DNA from 2 places in the Janthinobacterium sp. GW460-12-1-14-LB5 genome. Region 2 is predicted to be linked to the other one. Evidence: predicted binding sites of a transcription regulator. Region 2 holds the regulator's gene; the other holds the start of a gene.
The links. Region 2 encodes FliA, which starts transcription of late flagellar genes. Its sites were predicted from a motif close to CTAAAGTTTNNNNNNNNNNNGCCGNTA; they were not measured.

Region 1 (7,629 bases), on a different contig from region 2:
CGCGCCGCGTGGATGAAGCTGCGTTTTTCCACCACGGTGCAAAAGGCGCGGATCTCCCACATCAGTTTCATTGACATCGCGTGACTCCCGGCAAAAGAAGCCAGTAGACCGCACGGGGCGCATTCCGTCAAGCGTTACGCCTGATTGCGTTTTCCGCAATTTGAAGTTGCATCCGGAAAAATCCACGGCGCCTATACTGCCGCTGTCGCCAATTCCAGATTGCCTATCATGCTGACCATCTCGCTGCTGTGTTTATTTGCCTTCTTTGCCGGCCTGATCGATGCCGCCGTGGGCGGAGGAGGGCTGATACAGTTGCCGGCCCTGTTCAACCTGATGCCGAACATGGCGTCCACGTCCTTGCTGGGCACGAATAAACTGGCGTCCGCCTGCGGCACCACGTTTGCCGCCCGCTCGTTTGTCGGCAAGGTGCATATTCCCTGGCTGCTGGTGCTGCCCGCCGTGGCCAGCGCCTTCGTCATGTCCTTCATCGGCGCGGCCGCCGTGTCCTACGTGCCGCAACAGGTGGTGCGGCCCATGGTGCTGGTATTGATCATCATCATGGCGATTTACACCTTCATGAAGAAGGATTTCGGCACGACGCGCGAAGCGCGCCCCATCGGCCCGCGCGAACGCGTCCTGGCCATCGTCATCGGCGGCGCCATCGGCTTTTATGACGGCCTGTTCGGGCCGGGTACGGGCAGCTTTTTGATTTTCCTGTTCATCCGCGTCTTCGGCTTCGATTTCATCCTCGCTTCGGCCTGCTCGAAACTGGTGAATATCGCCACCAACGTGGCCGCGCTGGCCTTTTTCATTCCCGCCGGCCACGTGGTCTACGCCGTGGCGGCACCTATGGCCGTGTGCAACATCCTGGGCGCGCTGACGGGCACGTGGATCGCCGTGCGCCGCGGCGCCGCCTTCGTGCGCATCCTCTTCCTCGTGCTGCTGGCGCTGCTGATCGTGAAATTGTCCTACGACATCTTCTTCAAGTAAGTTTTTGAACGACAACAAGCCATGAAAACCATCCAGGGCGTGCTGTGGGACAACGATGGCGTGCTGGTCAACACCGAGCAGCTGTTTTACGAAAGCAACCGCGACTTGCTCTTGCCCTACGGTATAGACTTGACGCCAAAGCAATTCTTTGACTGGTTCCTGGACAATAACTACGGCGCCTGGCATCTGTTGCTGGGGCAGGGCCACGATATCGAACTGGTCGAACGCCTGCGGGCCGAGCGCACCGTGCTGTTTGCGCAACGCCTGCGCCAGGCGCGCCGGCTGGCCATGCCCGGCATCGGGCAAGTGCTGGCGGCGCTGCGCCCGCACGTGGCCATGGGCGTGGTCACCAGTGCCTACGAACAGCATTTCCGGATCAGCCATGCGGCCACGGGCTTGTTGCAGCACTTCGACTTCGTGCTGACGCGCGAAATGTATGGCGAGAGCAAGCCGGCGCCCGACGGCTACCAGCTGGGCCTGCAGCGCCTGGGCCTGGCCGCGGCCGACTGCGTGGCCGTGGAAGACTCGCCGCGCGGCTTGCGTGCCGCCAGGGCCGCCGGGCTGGAATGCATCGTCGTGCGCAATCCCATGAACCGTCACCATGCGTTCGACGACGCTTTTTGCGTGGTGGATTCAAACGCCGAGCTGGGCGAGGTGCTGGCCTCGTTCGTGCCCGGCATGGCGGCGGCGCGGGGACAATTAGAGGCCTTCCTCTGATACGGCTTGCCGGTGTGCCATTACAATTGTTTATCGCATTCACCGGCACCGTCCCACGATGACCCTCCCGCAACTGCACTTTGCCCACGCCAACAGCTATCCTGCCGGCACCTACCGCAAGCTGTTCGGCTTGCTGGGCCAGCACTACCATGTGCAGGCGCTCGACATGCATGCGCACGACCCGGATTACCCCGTCAGCACGGGCTGGCCGGAGCTGGTGCGCGAGTACATCGACGACCTGGAGCGCCGCTACAGCGCGCCCGTGATCCTCGTCGGCCATTCGCTGGGCGGCATGCTCAGCGTGATGGTGGCCAAGCAGCGGCCGGATCTCGTGCGCTGCGTGGTCTTGCTCGATTCGCCCGTGGTGGCGGGCTGGCGCGCCTTGCTGGTGCGCCTGGCGCGCAACACGGCGCTGGGCGAGCGTTACTCTCCCGCCCGTTTTTCCGCCCGGCGGCGCAAGCTGTGGCCCGACGCGCAGGCGGCCTATGAACATTTCGCGGCCAAGGACATGTTCGCCATCTGGGCGCCGCAAGTCTTGCGCGATTATATAGACAGCGGTCTGGTCCCCCATCCGGACGGGGTGCAGCTGCGCTTTACGCGCGAAGTGGAAACCGATGTCTACCGCAGCTTGCCGCACCATATCGGCGGCCTCGTCAAGGATGGTTTTCCCGTGCCCATCGGTTTTATCGGCGGCACGGAGTCGGTGGAATGCCGGCAAGCGGGCTTGACGGCCACGCGCAAGCTGGTCGGCAAGTTCTTCCGCCAGGTGCCGGGCGGGCATCTGTTTCCCATGGAAAACCCGGAACTGACGGCGCAAGTGGTGCGCGAGATGATCACGGCATTGCTGGCGAAACAATAGCCTGACGCCAAGGATTTTCAGGGGATGGGGGCCAACAACGGCGGATTTTCGCGTAAAATCCTGCCATTCGGGCCGCGCCTGCACCTGGCGCGCCGCCCCAGCCATTCGATATTCTAGAAAGATACCCCTGCGATGACGATTAAAAGCGATAAATGGATACGCCGCATGGCGGAAACAACGGGCATGATCGAGCCGTTCGAACCGGGCCAGGTCAAGGAACGCGACGGTAACCGCATCGTTTCCTACGGCACTTCCAGCTATGGCTATGACATCCGCTGCGCCGACGAGTTCAAGTTGTTTACCAACATCAACACCACCATCGTCGACCCCAAGGATTTTGACGCGAATAACTTCGTCGATGTGTCGGGCAAGGGCTATTGCATCATCCCGCCGAATTCGTTCGCGCTGGCCCGCACGGTCGAGTATTTCCGCATTCCCCGCAACGTGCTGACGATTTGCCTGGGCAAGAGCACCTATGCCCGTTGCGGCATCATCGTCAACGTCACCCCGTTCGAACCGGAATGGGAAGGCTATGTGACCCTGGAGTTTTCCAACACGACACCGTTGCCGGCGAAAATCTACGCCAACGAAGGCGTGGCGCAAGTGCTGTTCTTCGAGTCCGATGAAGTGTGCGAAACGTCGTACAAGGACCGCGGCGGCAAATACCAGGGCCAGGTGGGCGTGACCCTGCCAAAAACCTGAAGACGTTGAACGGGCAGGGCGCCGGCCCTGTTCTAAATCTGTTTCAGCAGCCACGCCTTCAGCGCGGTTGACGGCTGGTACAGGGGAACATGGCCGCGCAGCAAGATTTGCGCGCTGCGCCGGTAGGCCGCGCCGTCGATGGCGATGGCGTCTCCCGTCTGGCGCGCCACGATGGTGGTGGCCAGGATGCCGGCCGGGTTTTCTATGCCCAGTGCAATTTCCTCATTTACTTGCCCGGCAGGCGGCACGCCGCGCGCCAGCGCATGCGCCACCGTGCCCGGTATCAGGCAAGCGGCCGCCAGGCAGCAGCCGCCCGAAACGGCCAGCGAAGCGTGGCCCGCTTGCGGCGTAAAGTAACGTACCGCAATATTTCCCTCTCCCACGGCAGGCCCCACGATGCAGAACTTGGGGATGGTTTCGCTGCGTTCCAGTTCTTCCAGGGTCATCAACCCGCCATCGCGCTTGCGCAAGCCCATCAGCAGGCCTGCCGCGCTCCACACCTGGCGGATGGCGGCCATGAAAGCCGTGTCCGCTTCCAGTTCCGCGATGGACTCGCGCGCCGTCTTGCCGAACTGGCTCGCTGGCGCGATGACCATGGGCACGGCCACGTCCACGCACGAGACGGCATAACCGTGCACCACATCCTGCGCATTGCCTGTTGGTAATAATTTGCCCGTCTTGGCGCCTGCCGGCTGCTGCAGGAACAGGTCGACGCGGGGGAAACTGCCGGGCACGCCGGGAATTTCAGTGCCGGTAAAGCTGCCGTCGCGTTCGCGCGCCATGCGCGAGGTGGTGATGACGCCCGTATTCGTGTTGCGGATATCGATGTCGTGCGCGCCGATGGCCAGCGCCTCGATCACGCCGCTGTCCAGTCCCCACAGTTGCAGGGCGGACGACATATTGCCGCAGTTCACGCTCCAGTCGATATCGCCATGCTCGCCGGCCAGCTGCGCCAGGGTGCTGACCAGGCGCGGCTGGCCCGCGTGCTGCTCCACCTCGGCGAGGAAGACTTTATTGCTGGTGGGCGCGCCCCGTCCCAGGCCCGTGATCTGCCGGTTGCCCGGCTGCCGGCCGGACTGGGGCACGCCCAGCAGGTGGCGCAGCAACTCGTTGCGCAGCGCCGGGTCCGCAGGCATGGAGGACGCATGCAAGACCAGGCCCGTCGACGTGCCGCCACGCATGTGGTGGACGGGAAACTCGATCACGCCGCAGCGCTGGCGGGGCACGAGGTCGGGCAGGGCGGGCAGCAGGGGCGTCATCATCATTGATCGTGGTCAAGGCAGGAAGCGCCAGTGTGCCAGTTTTTCTTGCTGGCGTGCAAGCGGATGGCGTGTGCGGCGTCTTTACCCGCCTTTACACTTGCCGCCCTGTATTGAGTACCTTGCGCGCCGATAATAAGGTATTGAATGATCAGGGAGGCAATATGGTAGCGGCAATCGGTTCAGGCAGCGCGGTCAGTGCGGTCAGTGGCAGCAGTTCGGGCAGCAGTGCGCAGATCGCGGCGCTGCAAAAGCAGATCACGGCGGCGCAAAAGCAGTTGACGGAATCGCAGAAGGGCGAGCAGACGGAGGCGTCGCAAAAGCTGCAGCAGCAGCTGGCGCAGCAAATCCAGGCCTTGCAGGCGCAAATTGCTCAGTTGCAAGCGGTGGCCGCGCAGCAGGCGGCGCAACAGGATGCGCAGCCGGCCAGCAGTGCCGAGACGGCGGCCAGCCCGGCCAAATCGACTTCGTCCACCCTGGGCAGCATCATCGATACGCAAGCGTAACAGCATTCTCCGCGCGTAAAAGACGCCAGGCTCGCCGACAGGTCAGCCTGGCGTTTTGACGGGCAGCAACATTTCCACGCACAGCCCGCCGCCGCTGCGCAGGCTGGCGCCGATGCGGCCGCCATGGGCGCCGATGACGTGCCGGGCGATGGCCAGGCCCAGGCCGTGGCCATCCGTGCTGTGCTGGGTATTGCTGGCGCGGAAGAATGGTTCAAAAATGCGGACCAGGTCGGCTGGGGCCACGCCGGGGCCCCGGTCCAGCACGGCGATGCGCAGCAGATCCTGCTTGCCATCAGGCAGGCGCGACAGTTTCACTTCCACCGTGCCGCCATCGGGGCTGTGCTTGACGGCATTGCGCACCACGTTTTCCACGGCGCGCGCCAGCAGTTCCGGCTGGCCCGTGACGCTGGCGTCGGCCATGGCCGCGTCACCCGCCAGGGCGATATCCACTTGGCGCGCCTTCGCTTCGTAGCGGGCATCTTCCACGATGTCGTGCAACAGGTCGGCGATGCCGACGTCTTCGCTGAGCGGGGAGCCGGCCCCCGCTTGCCCGGCTCCCGCTTGCCCGGCGCCCGCTTCCAGCCGCGACAGGGTCAGCAGCTCGCCGATCAGTTTATCCATGCGTTCGCTTTCGCGCTCGATGCGCTGCATCGACGCGTCCATCTTGTCCGGCTGCTGGTGCGCCAGGCCGATGGCGGCTTGCAGGCGGGCCAGCGGCGAGCGCAGTTCGTGCGAGACATCATGCAGCAAACGCGTCTGGCTATCCATGAGATGGCGCAAACGTCCCGTCATGCGGTCGAAATCGCGGCCCAGGTCCGTCAATTCGTCGCCGCGCTTGCCGCTGGCGTGAAAACGGGGCGCCAGGTTGCCGTGCGAGGCGGCCTCGAACGCTTGCCGCAGCTCGCGGATGGGGCGCGCAAAATACCAGGCCAGCAAGAAGGAAAACAGCAGGCTGGCGGCGATGGCGGCGGCCAGGGGAATGAAGGTGCGGTAGGGGCTGTCCATGCGCGGGCCGGGCGGCATGCCGCGGCCGAATTCGCCGCGTGGCGGCGGGGCGCCCGCTTCATTGGGACGTGGTCCGGCTCCCATGGCGCGCGGGCCGCTCATGGCGACGGCATTGAGGGTGTCGCGCGCGGCGCCCGCCTCGGCATTGCGGAAGCGTTCGGACGAGGGCAGGAACAGCAGGTAGCGCTGGCCGTCGCTGCCGGTGACCGTGCGCACGACGGGATGGGGCGGGTTTTGCGCCAGCATGGCGCGCGCCTTGGCCAGCATGGCGGGATGCACCGCGCGGCCCATCAGTTCTTGCCCTTTGGCATCGACGGCAAACACGCGCATGCGTTCCATCTTGCCGAGAAATTGCCGCAAGGCCTGGCTGCCGCCCGCTTCCAGGGTGGCGCTGGCCGCTTCGATGGCCATCTGCGCGGGCGGGCTGGTATCGATGTCGAGCGCCCGCTCCTGCTGCGCGGCCCGGTTTTTCAGCCAGAAGGTGCCGCCGATGCCGATGGTGGCCGTCACTTGCGCCAGCATGATGCACAGAAAAAACTTCCAGAACAGGCGTCCCACGCTTACTCCTTGATCAGCTGGTAGCCGAGGCGGTACACGGTCTGCAGGCAGGAGCGGCCGTCGGCCAGACTGCCCAGCTTGCGGCGCAGGCTGCTCAAGTGCACGTCGATATTGCGGTCGAAGCGGGCCATGGGCCGGCCCAGGCCCAGTTCCGACAGTTGATTCTTGCTCACAGGCTTGCCCGCGTGGCGCACCAGCACTTCCAGCAGGTTGAATTCCGTGCTCGTCAGCTCCAGGTGCGCGCCGGCCCAGGCGGCACGGCGCTGTTCCGGCCACATCGTCAATTGCCCCACGGTCAGCGGCGCCAGGCCCGACGTATCGTGCGGCGCCGCTTGTGAACGGCGCAGGATGGCGCGGATGCGCGCCGTCAGCTCGCGCGGCGTGCACGGTTTCGTCACGTAATCGTCAGCGCCCAGCTCCAGGCCCACGATGCGGTCCGTATCGTCGCCGCGCGCCGTCAGCATCAGAATGGGCAGGTTGCTGCCGGCACGGATGCGGCGCAGGGTTTCCAGGCCGTTCATGCGCGGCATCATGACGTCGAGGACGGCGATGGCATACAGGCCCGTCAGCGCTTCGGCCGCGCCGCTTTCGCCGTCATGCACGGCGCGGGCGTCAAAACCTTCCTGCGTCAGGTATTCCTGGAACATGCCGACCAGTTCCACGTCGTCATCGATTAACAAAACCTTGCTCATGCCTGTGCTTTTTCGGGTGAATATCGCCCGATGATAGCAGTCAACAGGGGCTGTTCAGGACGCTTTTACCCGCTTTTACATCGGGAAGGCCACATGCCTGCTTACAGTCCTTTACACGCTTTTACGCGGCCCTAACGTTGCTTTACACGCCAGACGCCGACAATCAGGACTGATCGCCACGAAAGGAAAGCCGATGAAACACCTGAGTATTGTCCTGTCCCTGTTGCTGCTGTCCGCCTGCAGCATGCCGCTGGTCGCCCTGGCCCAGCAGGAATTCGCACCGGATGGTCCGCCGCCGCGCGCCATGCCGGGGCCGCCGCCCGGCTTCGGCCACGGCGCTG
Region 2 (7,629 bases):
TGGAAAGCCCTGCTCGAGACCACGCGCGAAGCCAAGGAACAAAACCGCCTGAACAGCCTGCTCGTCAACAAGCACATGGTTCATACGCAAGGCGCCCTGAACGCCATGCGCCCCCCGGCCCAGAGCGGCAATTTCTACGGCCCCAGCGGCCAGGCGACGACAAACACGGCCAGCCGCCGCGTCGTCATCGGCTAGTCCCCCCTTCTTTGCCCGTTCAGCCGTGCGCGGGATGCCCCGTGTGCTGGCGGAATTTTGCCGCGATGGCCTGCCCCTTCGCCGCGGCGGCGGCTTGCTGCTCCGGCGTCAGTTCCGCCTGCAGCCAGTGCCAGTATTCATCCTGATACGGATTGGTGACGCCGGGCGCCAGGATATCGTCATACACGAGGCGCAGGGCCAGCAGATAGCCGTATGCTTGCGGCGCATCCTTCTGCACCACCTCGCCGTCGCGCAGATACGCCATCATCAGGGTAGCCACGCTGGAGAGTTCAGCCTCGTCCGCCTGCGCCGTCAGCTGGGCGATGGCTTGCCGCTTCCACGCCTGCACCAGCGGATCGTCGGGACGGTTGCGCAGGGCGCTGCGGTCGCCGAACGGCCCTTCCGACAGGAACAGGGTGGCCGCACCGGGCACGCCGCCTTGCGCGGCGCTGGCCAGGTAAGCCAGGCGATCGTCGCGCTGGCGCTGCGTCAGCCCCCCGCACAGCTGCTGCTGGGCTGCTTTTTCTTCCGCCGTCATCTCGCGTCCCAGCTCGAATTCCAGCCCCGGCAAGCGGTTTTCGCGCTGGAAGACGATGCAGTCGTCGATCAGGTTGAAGGCCGCATACGCGTCTTGCGCCCTGCCGCTGGCAGCCAGGCGTTCGAGCCGTTGCTCCAAGGAAACGACAACGGGCGCTTCAGCCGCAGGGACGGCGGCATCGATAGTCAAATACGATTCCAGGCTGCGTCCCGCCGGTGCGCTGGCGGCAGCGGTGGAAGATTCCGGCGCCCCGCCGCCGGGTGCGGGCCAGTACACGAGCGCCAGCACTGCCGCGATGGCAGCGGCGATGGCGATACTGGTGAATTTGACGTTCATGGTGAGGATGCGCGTGGACGGAAGCGCACGTTACCACAGGCCTGCGGCAGCGGGCCGCACGCCTGCGCAAGCTCAGCCGCCGGCCTTTTTCGGCTGGTGGCCCAGCTTGGCCAGCGCGGCCATCACCGTCTCGACGTGGTCGCCCTGCACTTCGATCACGCCATCCTTGACCGTGCCGCCCGAGCCGCACTGCGTGCGCAGCTGCTTGCCCAGCAGGGCCAGCGCGATGGCGTCCAGCGGCAAGCCTTTCACCACGGTGACGCTTTTGCCGCCGCGGCCCTTGGTCTGGCGCGACACGCGCACCACGCCGTCGCCGATTGGTGCCGCCTTCGCTTGCGCCTTGCACGCGCATTGCGCCAGCGGCTGGCGGCAGGCGGGGCACATGCGGCCCGTTTCAGTGGAATACACGAGACCGCCCAGGGAACTGCTTTTCATGATGAAGAGATAAAAAGGGAGAAGGCCGCGATTGTACCAAGCGCCGGGGGTCAGTTGGCGGGAGCCGGAGCAGGTGCTATGGGCGGCGTCGGCACTTCCGTCACCGTCTCGGGGATGCCCGACAAGATCGTCACGGCCACTCGGCGGTTGCGCGCACGCCCTTCCGGGGTTTCGTTGGGCGCCACGGGGATGTTGTCCGCGTGGCCGACGGCCGTCAGGCGCGTGGCCTTGACGCCGCTGGCGATGAACAAACGCACGACGGCGCTGGCGCGCGCGGCCGACAGTTCCCAGTTCGAGGCAAAGGTCGAATTGCTGATCGGCTGGACGTCCGTATGCCCTTCCACCTGCACGTCGTGCGTGTCATCCTTGAGCAGCACGGCGACGGCGCGCAAGGCCTGGTCCGACTCCGCCGTCAAGCCCGCCGCGCCCGGGTCGAACAGCACGCTGGCGTTGATTTCCACGCTCACGCCGCGGCTCGTCTGCGTCACGCGCACCTTGCCTTCCTTCACCAGCGGCGCCAGGGTAGATGTGAGGTCCTGCGCCAGGCGCGTCATGTGTTCGCGCTCGCGGCGGATGGCTTCCGTGCGGCGTTTCAGGGCGGGGTTCGGCAGCGGAATCGCCTGCGGCGCTTCCATGATGATGGGCGGCGCGCCCTTTTCCAGGCTGAAGGCCTGGCCGATGGCGTTCTGGAAGACGCGGTATTTGCCTTCGTTGACTTGCGAAATCGCATACATGACGACGAAAAAGGCGAACAGCAGGGTGATGAAGTCGGCGTACGAGATCAGCCAGCGGTCCTGGTTGTCCGGTTCCTCGTCATACTTCCTGCGCGCGCGCCGCATCATGGTCAGTGCTCGCTCAGTGCTCGTGAAGCAGGCTGGCGACGCGCTCTTCGATGATGCGCGTATGGTCGCCCGTGGCGATGTCGTACAGCACGGCGGCCGTGATTTCATACTGCAGCACGCGGCGCGAGACGATGGCCTTGAGTTTATTGGCCACCGGCAGGAACAGCAGGTTGGCCAGGCCCACGCCATAAATCGTCGAGACGAAGGCCACGGCGATGCCGCTGCCCAGCTTGCTCGGGTCGGTGAGGTTTTCCATGACGTGGATCAAGCCCAGCACGGCGCCCAGGATGCCGATGGTGGGTGAATAGCCGGCCGCCGATTCCCACACCTTGACGGCCTGGCGCTCGGCCATTTCATAGGCGGAGATTTCCACGTCGAGCAGCTGGCGCAGCTTGTCGGGCGCGATGCCGTCGACGATCATGCGCAAGCCCTTGGCATTGAAACGGTCGGCCGTGTTTTCCATCAGCCGTTCGAGCGCCAGCGGGCCGTCGCGGCGCGCCGTCAGGCTCCATTGGCCGATGTCGCGCGCCAGCGCGGCCCGGGTGTCGGACGGCGGCAAGAACACCCAGCGCAGCATTTCCAGGCCGCGCACGAAGGTGCGCAGGCGCGTCTGCAGCAGCACGGCGCCGAAGGTGCCGACGATGACGATGGCGAAGGCGGCCGGCTGCAGCAGGGAGGCCATCTTGCCGCCTTCCAGTGCCTGGCCGACCAGCAGGCCCGCCAGCGCCAGCGCCAGCCCGATTACGCTGGACCAGTCCACGCCAGCTCCCTCAAGGTTGCGCGCAGGCGCGCGACGGCCTGGGTATGCAGCTGCGAGACGCGCGATTCCGATACGCCCATCACCGCGCCGATCTCCTTCAGGTTCAGCTCTTCTTCGTAATACAGGCCCATGAGTATTTTCTCGCGTGGCGGCAGCGCGTCGATGGCATCGATCACGGATTGCCGGAAATCGGTGTCGAGCAGGGAACGCAAGGGGTCGCTGCCCTCGTCCACGCAGTGGCGGTCGAGGAAGCTGTCATTGCCGTCCGGATCATGAAAGTCTTCGTAGTACACCAGCTGGTGGCCGCCGCCGTCGCCCAGCATTTCCTGGTAGTCGGCCAGCGACATTTTCAGCAGTTTCGCCACTTCCGACTCCGTCGGCGGGTGGCCCAGGCGCTGCTGCAGGATGCTCATCGCCTCTTCGATCTTGCGCATGTTCTGGCGCATGCTGCGCGGCAGCCAGTCGCTGGTGCGCAATTCGTCGAGCATGGCGCCGCGGATGCGCAGCACGGCATACGTCTCGAACTGCGCGCCATGCGTCTCTTCATAGCGGGTAATGGCATCGAGCAGGCCGATCATGCCGGCCTGGATCAGGTCATCGACCTCGACCGAAGGCGGCAATTTCGCCTTCATATGGTGCGCCAGACGCTTCACCAGCGGAATATGCTCCGTCAGCAAATAGTCCTTGTTCGATTTCCCTTTGACCGTGTACATAGGCTGCTTATTGTTTTAACTGCTATCGTGTGCGGATGATGGAATCAGGCGCTGAACTGGTGCGGGCTCCCCGTCTGGTACAAGGTACCGCCGAGCACCGGCGCCGCCGAACGGGCCAGCCGCTCGGCCAGACCGCGAAACGCCACCGAGGCGCCCGCCAGCGGAAACGCATCGACCACGCTGCGGCCCAGACGCGCCGCGCGGTGCAGATACTCATCGGCAGGCACCGACCCCATCGAGGTCAGCTTCACGGCCAGGTAACGGCTTGCCGCCTGCGCCATATTATCGTACACCACTTTTGCCTCGGATTCGGAAGCGCCGGTGACGAGAATGCCGAACGGACGGCGCCCCAGCTCCTGGCTCAGGCGCTTGATCAGGCAGTAGGCCGCCTTGATCGAGGTGGCGCTGGTCGACACTTGCACCACGATATCCGACGAAGCCATCAGCGGCACGGGGAAGCAGTCGCCCTCGTCGGCCACGACGCCGTCGACCAGCACGATGCCGCTCTGGCGCGCCAGCACCTCGAAAGTCTTGCCCAGGCGGCGCAGTTCATCCGCGCCCGCATAATCCATGCTGTCCATCAAATGGTTGCGCGCGCCCAGGCTGGCCACGCCGAAGCCTTGCGGCACCTGGTGGATGACCTGGTTCAAGCCGCACTGCTGGCGCGCCACGTCGCGCAGGCTGGCGCCGTGCGCCAGGCCCAGGCGCGATGCCACGCCATCGCTGCCGCCGCTGGCGTCGAGCAGCAGCACGTCATTGCCGCCGTAGACGAGCGAAGCGCCCAGGTTGACCAGCATGGCGCCCTTGTCGTCCTGCGGCGTGGCCGAGAGGAACGTCATGACGCGCGGCTGCGGGCCGGCCAGCATGCGGCGCAAGCCTTCGGCCTGGTCGAAATCGAAATTAGCCAAGGTGCACCCCGCGCGCTTCATTGTTGCGGGCGGCCGCCTGCGCCATCAGCAGCGGCAGTTCGGCATCGGAAAACTGCGTCGCCGCCGCATCGCGCTTGAGCTTGAAGGCGCGGTCGATCAGGTAGCCGCGGTCGGCCAGGTACAGGTCTTCCGGCACGCGCTGGCCGTTCGACACATAAAACAGGTTCAGCTTCTGGCGGATCACCACGTCGAGCACATTGCCGATCGAGGCCGCTTCATCGAGCTTGGTCATGATGCAGCCGGCCAGGCCGCTGCCCTGGTAGGCCCGCACCACTTCGTTCAGCGTTTCCTGCGTCGCCGTGGAGTTCAGGCACAGCAGGCGCTTCACGTCGGCGCCGGCGCCCGACAGCATGGCTACCTGCTCCGTCACCATCTGGTCGCGCTGGCTCACGCCCACCGTATCGATCAGCACCGTGTGCTTGTTTTTCAATTCTTTCAGGGCGATGCGCAAGTCCGCCTCGTCCTTCACCGAATGCACCATCACGCCGAGGATCTTGCCGTAGATGCGCAGCTGTTCGTGCGCGCCGATACGATAGGCGTCCGTGGTGATCAGGGCCAGTTTTTCGGGGCCATGGCGCATCACGCAGCGCGCCGCCAGCTTGGCCGTGCTGGTGGTCTTGCCGACGCCGGTCGGGCCCACCAGGGCGAATACGCCGCCCTGCTCCAGCATGGCGTCTTCGTTGGCCACAGTATTGAGGTTGCGGCTCAGGACCGTCTTGATCCAGCGCATGCTTTGCGCGCCGTCGAGGCCGGCCGGCAGCTTGTCGATCAGGTAGCGCGCCAGGCTGGCCGAGAAGCCGGCGGCCAGCATTTCGCGCAGCACCACGGCTTTTTGCGGCTCGCGCTGCTGCGTCGAGCCCCACGAGATTTCCGCCAGCTGGGTTTCCATCATGCCGCGCATGGCGCGGATTTCATTCATCATGCCGCTCATTTCGGCGGCGGCGTTTTCCTTGACGTGCGCCAGCGCGCTGGCCATCATCTGCTGCATGCGGGCCATGTCCACTGGCTCGGAGGCAGCCTGGCGCGGTGCGGCGGGACGTGGCGCGGCCGGGCGCTGGGCCGGGGCGGCCGCACGCTGCGGCGTGGCGAACTGGGTCTGCAACTGGGGACGGGGCTGGGCCATTTCGGAGGCGGCCGGCGGCGACGCCAGCGAAGCGGCATCGTCATTGGCCAGCGCGAGGATTTCCACCACGCCATCGGCCTGGCGGTTCGACAGGATCACGGCATCGGGGCCCAGCGCTTCGCGCACCTTGCGCAGCGCATCGCGCGACGAGGCGCCCGTAAATTTCTTCACATTCATGACCGGCCTCCCGGGGCGGGGGTGGCGCAATATGGGCTGAACTGTGTGACCATCATCGACTCCTGTTGCTTGAGTGCTGTCTTCCACATGGACACAGATCACCCGGACAGTTTCCATTATTAGCGATGCTTGGAGGAAATGATCGAAGGAACAGGACGGGAAAGTACCCGTTATTCAGTTTGCCAGTAGGAAATTGATGAAAAAATAAGCAAAAAGGTGGCAGGGACCGTCGTCAGGTGACCGACATCCCCCATTCAAAACCCCAAGGCGGCAACTGGGGTCGAACCCTGAGGGTTCGACCCCGGCCCTTCGCCTGGGTTTGCGGTCTTAACGATGCCGACTATTGCGCCCCCACCAGCGCCGTGACGCGGATCGTCTTGGTTTCCGGCACTTCCGCATGCGACAGCACTTTGAGCTGCGGCAAGGCGCGGCGCAGGAAGCGCGACAGCAAGGCGCGCAGCGGCGCCGGCACCAGCAGCACCGGCGTCAGCCCCAGCGCTTCCTGCTGTTGGGCCGCCAGGCCCGCCTGGTGCGCGATGGTGTCGGCCAGGCCCGGTTCGATGCCGGCGCCGTCGCCGCCATTGCCCATCGCTTGCATCAGCAAACGCTCCAGGCGGCTGTCCAGGGTCATCACGGACAGTTCGGCCGAGCCGGGGAACAGTTGCTGCACGATGGCGCGGCCCAGGGCCACGCGCACCAGCGCCGTCAGGTCGTTCGGGTCTTGCGTGCTGACCGTGTGCTCGGCCAGGGTTTCGATGATGGTGCGCATGTCGCGGATGTGCACGCCCTCGGCCAGCAGGTTCTGCAGCACCTTTTGCAGGGTCGACAAGGACAGCATCTTCGGCACCAGGTCTTCCACCAGGCGCGGCGACTCCTTGCCCAGGTGGTCGAGCAGCGACTGCACCTCGGCGCGGCCCAGCAGCTCCGACGCGTGCGAGGTAATCAGATGGTTCAGGTGCGTGGCCACCACGGTGCCCGCATCGACCACCGTGTAGCCCATCGATTGCGCCTGGTCGCGCAGGCTGGCGTCGATCCAGGTGGCGGGCAGGCCAAAGGCGGGGTCGCTGGTGCTCAGGCCGGGCAAGGTGCCGCTGGCCATGCCGGGATTAATCGCCAGGAACTGGCCGTTGAACGCTTCGCCCACGCCCACCTCCACGCCCTTGAGGGTGATGCGGTAGGCCGACGGCTTCAATTCCAGGTTGTCGCGGATATGCACGGGTGGCGCCAGGAAGCCCACTTCCTGGGCGAATTTCTTGCGGATGCCTTTGATGCGTTTGAGTAATTCGCCGCCCTGGGTCTTGTCGACCAGGGGAATCAAACGGTAGCCCACTTCCAGGCCCAGGGTATCGACCGGCATGATGTCTTGCCAGCTGGCTTCTTCCTGCTCGGGCGCCACGGTCGCTTGCGGCACCTCGGCCGGCTTCTCGGCCGCCTCTTTTGCCTGCTCCCGCTTCTTGCTGATCAGATAGGCGGAACCGGCCAGCAATGACGCCAGCAGGATGAAGACCATGTTCGGCATGCCGGGGATCAGGCCCATGCCGCCGATGATGCCGGCGGTAATGTACAGCACTTGCGGTTTCG

Region 1: AC07X6_RS21375 (FlxA-like family protein) is a predicted target of FliA. The motif match lies at 4,636-4,662, and genes of this name have one in related genera.

What each region holds. Positions count from the first base shown of each region.
Region 1 covers NZ_JBWKYD010000022.1:993-8,621, forward strand. The annotation lists gene AC07X6_RS21345 (LysR family transcriptional regulator) at 1-77, opposite strand, end outside; gene AC07X6_RS21350 (sulfite exporter TauE/SafE family protein) at 229-990, shown strand; gene AC07X6_RS21355 (HAD family hydrolase) at 1,012-1,707, shown strand; gene AC07X6_RS21360 (alpha/beta fold hydrolase) at 1,766-2,566, shown strand; gene dcd (dCTP deaminase) at 2,699-3,268, shown strand; gene AC07X6_RS21370 (PrpF domain-containing protein) at 3,301-4,533, opposite strand; gene AC07X6_RS21375 (FlxA-like family protein) at 4,692-5,033, shown strand; gene AC07X6_RS21380 (sensor histidine kinase) at 5,076-6,596, opposite strand; gene AC07X6_RS21385 (response regulator transcription factor) at 6,599-7,288, opposite strand; gene AC07X6_RS21390 (Spy/CpxP family protein refolding chaperone) at 7,482-7,629, shown strand, end outside.
Region 2 covers NZ_JBWKYD010000020.1:73,233-80,861, reverse strand. The annotation lists gene AC07X6_RS20470 (flagella synthesis protein FlgN) at 1-195, shown strand, start outside; gene AC07X6_RS20465 (hypothetical protein) at 215-1,069, opposite strand; gene AC07X6_RS20460 (translation initiation factor Sui1) at 1,142-1,504, opposite strand; gene motD (flagellar motor protein MotD) at 1,555-2,343, opposite strand; gene AC07X6_RS20450 (flagellar motor protein) at 2,360-3,106, opposite strand; gene AC07X6_RS20445 (RNA polymerase sigma factor FliA) at 3,088-3,819, opposite strand; gene AC07X6_RS20440 (MinD/ParA family ATP-binding protein) at 3,864-4,727, opposite strand; gene flhF (flagellar biosynthesis GTPase FlhF) at 4,720-6,048, opposite strand; gene flhA (flagellar biosynthesis protein FlhA) at 6,389-7,629, opposite strand, start outside.